One region of the Pseudoalteromonas sp. BZA4 genome, then DNA from elsewhere that is predicted to be linked to it. Evidence: predicted binding sites of a transcription regulator. Region 1 holds the regulator's gene; the other holds the start of a gene.
What was found. The regulator NrdR, encoded in region 1, represses ribonucleotide reductase genes. The targets are predictions, from matches to a motif close to AAACACNANATNTNGTGTTT.

Region 1 (3,427 bases):
TTCATCGTCCATTAAAATAACCATTTTACCGGCTTTAATGTCATCGATAATTTCTTGCGCGCTGTGTAAATTCATAATGTGCCCATGAGAGTATGATTAATAGTGACGTATCTTTACTTATTTAATAAAGCCAGCTTGTGCTAGCAAGCTCATTGATATGTCTGAACGGGAAGGTTGTTCAGCCCCTTTAATTAGGCGCTCTAAATAGCGAGCAATCTGGTCAACTTCTAAGTTCACCTGAGTCCCCACCTGAAATTCTGCAATCGTTGTTTGCTCTGCAGTATGCGGAACAATTGTCAGCTTAAAGCGATTTTGCTCAACCTCGTTGACGGTTAAGCTAATGCCATCAATACACACCGAACCTTTGTACGGAATGTACTTCATTAAATCATTGTCTGTGCTTAACCAGTACTCGGTTGCACGAGCATTGGGACTAATACTTTCGACAGTCGCAATACCATCAACATGGCCTGACACTAAGTGCCCGCCTAAGCGAGAAACTGGTTGCATGGCTTTTTCGAGGTTAACTGTTTGACCTTTTTTATAATGTGCAAACCCAGTTAAGCTGATTGTTTCGTTTGATAAGTCAGCACTAAAACCATCGCTATGTTTAGCGACAACCGTTAAACACACACCATTGGTAGCAATACTGTCACCGAGCTTGACGTCTTTCATATCCAAATTAGGGCTTTGAATACGAATAGCTAGATCACCTTGCTTTTGTGTTAGTTCAACAATTTTACCTGTTGCTTCAATAATTCCAGTAAACATAGTGCTACTCTTTATTTTCAATGTCTGTGGCTTGCTTTGCTTTTATCGCTGTTAAGCGAATATCATCGCCAATCATCACTGTATCAGTAAAGGTCAGTTCAGTGATATCACTCATCATGGTGACTTCTGCAAAGTTTAGTAAGCTTTTGCCCATATCACCTATTAACTTAGGGGCAATATAAACAATGTATTCGTCAATTAAATCTTGCTCAGCAAACACGCCAGCGAGGGTCGCACCTGCTTCGAGCCAAATATGATTAAATTGTAGTTCAGCAAGACGCTTTAAAACCGCCGATAAATCAACTTTATTGTTATTTGCTGGTACTACTTCGTGTTTAACAAAGTGAGGCCACTTGGTGTGATTATCAAGCGAAGTGGTAAAAATTATCACCGGGCTCTCGATGCTGAATAACGCAAGTTCAGGCGTTAACCTGTTTTGTGAGTCAATAATGATTCGGGTTGGTTGGCGCAAAGGCAACGAGGTTGGCATGGTAAATGGCAACTCATCAACACGAACATTAAGTTTGGCATTATCAGTAATAACGGTGTCTGCACCGGTTAAGATAGCACAGCTTTGCGCACGAAATGCTTGCACATCTTGGCGCGCTTTAGAGCCTGTTATCCATTTACTTTGGCCGTTATTTAACGCGGTTTTACCATCTAAACTACACGCCATCTTACAAGTCACATATGGCAACCCTGTTTCCATACGCTTTAAAAAACCTTTATTTAAATCGCGCGCTTGTTGTTCAAGTAAACCAGATGCAACGCTAATACCTGCGTCCGCTAAAATTTGTAGGCCGCGACCACTCACCGCAGGGTTTGGGTCAACCATGGCAGCAATCACTTTGCTTACACCTGCTGCTTTTAAACCTTCGGCACAAGGCGGTGTGCGTCCATAATGACTACAAGGCTCTAAAGTCACATATGCAGTGGCGCCTTTCGCGTTGTCGCCAGCTACAGCCAAGGCATTCACTTCAGCATGGCCCTGCCCTGCTAATTGATGAAACCCTTCACCGACTATTTCGCCATCTTTAACCAAAACACAGCCAACATTCGGGTTTGGCGTCGTAGTAAAACGACCTTGTTTAGCCAGCTCAATGGCACGCGCCATGTAAGCCGTATCAAGCTCTGTAAACGACATGATTAATCACCTAAACGAGCGATTTCTTCACCAAACTCGCGAATATCTTCAAATGAACGATAAACCGATGCAAAACGCACATAGGCCACTTTGTCGAGTTTCTTCAGTGACTCCATGATGCACTCGCCAATTAAATGGCTAGAGATTTCACGCTCACCTGTAGCACGAAGTTGAGATTTAATGATGTTAACGACTTCGTCGACCTGCTCAGTGCTCACTGGGCGTTTCTCTAAAGCGCGATGCAAGCCATTCAGTAACTTGTCTTCATTGAATGGTTCGCGGCTACCGTCTTGCTTGATGACTCTTGGCATCACAAGTTCAGCGCCTTCAAAGGTGGTAAAGCGCTCATGGCATTCGTTACATTCACGTCGACGTCTCACTTGGTGACCACCGCCAACAAGTCGAGAATCAATTACTTTAGTATCTTTTGCGGTGCAAAAAGGGCAATGCATAGGGTTCAACTTCCGTTTATAAAAAACAAAAAAAGGCCGCTTAGTAAGCGGCCTTTATAATAGCAAAAAACAACGCTATTGTTATCTTAATTACGGTTTAACCAGTAATTAAGCGTAAACTGGTAATTTTTTACAGATAGCTTTAACTTTCTCTTTTACTTCTGCTTGTACAGACTCATCGTTGATGTTGTCTAGTACGTCACAGATCCAGCCAGCAAGCTCTTTTGACTCAGCTTCTTTGAAACCACGGCGAGTAATAGCCGGAGAACCAATACGAAGACCAGACGTTACGAACGGTGAACGTGGGTCGTTTGGTACTGAGTTTTTATTAACAGTGATGTTTGCGTTACCTAGTGCAGCGTCAGCATCTTTACCTGTGATATCTTTATCGATTAGGTCAAGAAGGAATAAATGGTTGTCTGTTTTACCAGAAACAACTTTGTAGCCACGCTCTTGCAGTACTTCAACCATCGCTTGTGCGTTCTTAACAACTTGTGCTTGGTACGCTTTGAATTCTGGTTGTAATGCTTCTTTGAAAGCAACCGCTTTAGCAGCGATGATGTGGCATAAAGGACCACCTTGACCGCCAGGGAAAACAGCGCTGTTTAGCTTTTTATAGATCTCTTCATCACCACATGCAGAAACGATTAGACCGCCACGAGGACCTGCTAATGTTTTGTGAGTTGTTGTTGTAACAACGTGTGCGTGAGGGATTGGGCTTGGGTATACACCCGCTGCGATAAGGCCAGCAACGTGAGCCATATCTACGAATAAGTATGCACCTACTTTATCAGCGATTTCACGGAATTTAGCCCAGTCAACAACGCCTGAGTATGCAGAGAAACCAGCGATGATCATTTTTGGCTTGTGCTCTAATGCAAGTGCTTCAACTTGAGCGTAATCAATTTCGCCTGTTTCATCGTTTAGGCCGTATTGAATTGCATTGTACGTTTTACCAGAAAAGTTAACGTGTGAACCGTGAGTTAAGTGACCACCATGAGCTAAGCTCATACCTAGTACTGTATCGTGTGGCTGAAGAAGTGCTTGGAAAACAGCTGCG
Region 2 (3,427 bases), on a different contig from region 1:
TGCACAGCTTATTGCATGGGCAGAAGAAGCGGGATTAAAAGTACGCGCTAGTACTGGCCTTCACTATAACCCGTTTTCTAAGCAGTACAGCTTAAATGATGATGTAAGTGTTAATTACATCCTGCACTTTGAGAAACTAGCCTGATGAGTGGTGTGCAAGCACCCTCTATCGATTTTGATGCATTTATCTTTGATTTAGATGGCACACTACTCGATACCGCAGATGACTTAGGTGGTGCATTAAACCGAGTATTAGCAGATGCCAATGTGGCGCCTGTTGCTGAGCATGTTTATCGCCCTGCTGCTTCTAACGGTGCAAATGCATTATTAGAAGTGGGCTTTGGTGATAAATGGCCTGAACTTGAACAACTCGCCTTGCGCCAGCAGCTTCTTAACTACTACGCCGAAGATATTGCTGTGCACAGTAAATGCTTCAACGGCATAGAACAGCTTTTAATTGCACTTGAGCAAAACAATATTAAGTGGGGCATTATGACTAATAAGCCCGGCTTTTTAACTGAGCCCTTAGTGCAAGCTATTCCCTCTTTGCGTGATGCAAAAGCGGTTGTGAGTGGCGATACATTAGCTGTGTCAAAACCATCACCGGATCCACTATTACACACCGCTGAGATCTTAGACGTTGATCCGAGCCGTTGTTTGTATATCGGTGATGCTGAACGTGATATTCAAGCTGCAAAAGCGGCCAATATGTACAGCGCAACAGCGTTATGGGGTTATATACCCAGTGTAGATGCCGCACTTGGCTGGCAAGCGGATTTCAATTGGCAAACGCCGATTGATGGTTTTAACCATATATAGTGTTATTTGATAACTGAAACACCATATATTGTGATTTGATTTACTTTTGAGCATTCATTGATGATAAAAAAATCAGTCAAAATTTATTTTTAAAAACGGTAAATTTTCTGGATCTTTTGTTGATTTCTACAAATTTCGTCGTCTATGAATGTTCAAAGGTTAATGGTCACTAACACAATGCGTTTATCCAATAGTTATCCACAAAATGGGGCAATTCTATCCCTTGCAAAACAGCGCAGACCACACTATCTTGTGATCTGCAATTTAAACAACACCAGATATTGTGGCTAAATGTTATTCAATTAGATCACCCTGGCGTTTAATAATAATAATTACATAAAGAATACCTTTGTCTTTACAACTATAATTTCCCAAGGAATACAGGCAAAACTATGAACCAACAGCTATCTGTAAGCAAACGTGACGGCCGTAAAGAGTCACTTGATCTAGATAAGATCCATCGCGTAATCGCTTGGGCCGCAGAAGGTCTAGAGAATGTGTCTGTCTCACAAGTTGAATTAAAATCACATATTCAATTTTATGACGGCATTCGTACCGATGACATTCATGAAACAATCATCAAAGCTGCAGCTGATCAGATCTCTAAAGATACGCCTGATTACCAATACCTAGCTGCTCGCTTAGCTGTATTCCATTTACGTAAAAAAGCGTACGGTCAATTTGAGCCACCACGCTTATACGATCACATCACGAAATTAGTTGAAGACAAGCGTTATGATCAACACCTACTTGTTGACTATACCGAGCAAGAAATTGACGAGTTAGATGCTTACATTGATCACAACCGTGACTTAAACTTCAGCTATGCTGCTGTAAAGCAACTTGAAGGTAAGTATTTAGTTCAAAACCGTGTTACTGGTGAAATCTACGAAAGTGCACAGTTTTTATATATCTTAGTGGCTGCAAGCTTATTCTCTGATTATCCAAAAGAGACACGCCTTGATTACATCAAGCGTTTTTATGATGCAGTATCTACATTCAAAATTTCATTACCTACACCTATCATGGCTGGTGTACGTACCCCTACACGTCAGTTCAGCTCATGTGTACTTATTGAATGTGGTGATAGCCTAGATTCTATTAATGCAACATCGTCTGCGATTGTTAAATACGTTTCACAACGTGCGGGTATTGGTATTAATGCCGGTCGCATCCGTGCGCTTGGTAGCCCTATTCGTAACGGCGAAGCGTACCACACAGGTTGTATTCCGTTTTATAAGCACTTCCAAACAGCGGTTAAGAGCTGTTCACAAGGTGGTGTTCGTGGCGGCGCAGCAACGTTGTTCTACCCGCTTTGGCACTTAGAAGTTGAAAACCTACTTGTTCTTAAGAACAACCGTGGTGTTGATGATAACCGTGTACGTCACCTTGACTACGGTGTGCAGTTCAATAAATTAATGTATAGCCGTTTAATTAAAGACGATTACATCACATTATTTAGCCCTTCAGATGTACCAGGTCTATACGATGCGTTCTTTGAAGATCAAGCGAAGTTTGATGAGCTATACATCAAATACGAGCAAGACGAGTCAATTCGTAAAAAACGTATTAAGGCGATTGAGTTATTCTCAATGTTTGCACAAGAGCGTGCGAGCACAGGTCGTATCTACTTACAAAACGTTGACCACTGTAATACGCACAGCCCGTTCATCTCGACTGTGGCGCCAATTCGTCAATCTAACTTATGTTTAGAAATTGCATTACCAACTAAGCCACTTAGCAATGTAATGGACGAAGAAGGTGAAATTGCACTTTGTACGCTGTCGGCGTTTAACTTAGGTGCAATTGAATCACTTGACGAATTAGAAGAGCTTGCTGAACTTGCAGTACGTGCCCTTGATAACTTACTTGATTTCCAAGACTACCCAGTTCCTGCGGCTAAAAACGCGACCATGGGTCGTCGTACGCTAGGTATTGGTGTTATTAACTACGCGTACTACTTAGCGAAAAATGGTAAGCGTTACTCAGATGGCAGCGCAAATGCCCTAACTCACAAAACATTTGAAGCAATTCAATATTACCTAATGAAAGCATCAAATGAGTTAGCGAAAGAACGTGGTGCGTGTCCTAAATTTAACGAGACAACGTATTCTCAAGGCATTATGCCAACAGATACTTACAAACGTGACCTAGATCAGTTCTGTGAAGAGCCGCTTCACTTAGATTGGGATTCATTACGCGAAAGCATTAAAGAGCACGGTATGCGTAACTCAACGCTATCTGCCCTTATGCCTTCAGAGACATCATCGCAAATCTCTAACGCAACAAATGGTATTGAGCCACCACGTGGTCATATCAGCGTTAAAGCAAGTAAAGATGGTATCTTAAAGCAAGTAGTGCCAGATTATGAAAATCTGAAAGATAACTACGAGCTACTGTGGGATATTCCTTCAAACGATGGTTATCTACAACTTGTTGGTATTATGCAAAAATTCGTTGACCAAACGATCTCTGCAAACACTAACTATGATCCATCTAAGTACGAAGGCGGTAAAGTACCTATGAGGGTGCTATTAAAAGACCTACTGACTGCGTACAAACTTGGTGTTAAAACCCTGTACTATCACAACACACGTGATGGTGCATC

Region 2: the regulator NrdR is predicted to act here: its motif matches at 1,089-1,108, upstream of nrdA (class 1a ribonucleoside-diphosphate reductase subunit alpha).

The regions. Positions count from the first base shown of each region.
Region 1 is NZ_JBECOT010000046.1:10,464-13,890, reverse strand. Features, by position in the region: gene ribBA (bifunctional 3,4-dihydroxy-2-butanone-4-phosphate synthase/GTP cyclohydrolase II) at 1-75, opposite strand, end outside; gene ABMY41_RS16165 (riboflavin synthase) at 118-771, opposite strand; gene ribD (bifunctional diaminohydroxyphosphoribosylaminopyrimidine deaminase/5-amino-6-(5-phosphoribosylamino)uracil reductase RibD) at 776-1,915, opposite strand; gene nrdR (transcriptional regulator NrdR) at 1,918-2,367, opposite strand; gene glyA (serine hydroxymethyltransferase) at 2,476-3,427, opposite strand, start outside.
Region 2 is NZ_JBECOT010000001.1:224,219-227,645, reverse strand. Features, by position in the region: gene ubiG (bifunctional 2-polyprenyl-6-hydroxyphenol methylase/3-demethylubiquinol 3-O-methyltransferase UbiG) at 1-145, shown strand, start outside; gene ABMY41_RS00935 (HAD-IA family hydrolase) at 145-819, shown strand; gene nrdA (class 1a ribonucleoside-diphosphate reductase subunit alpha) at 1,212-3,427, shown strand, end outside.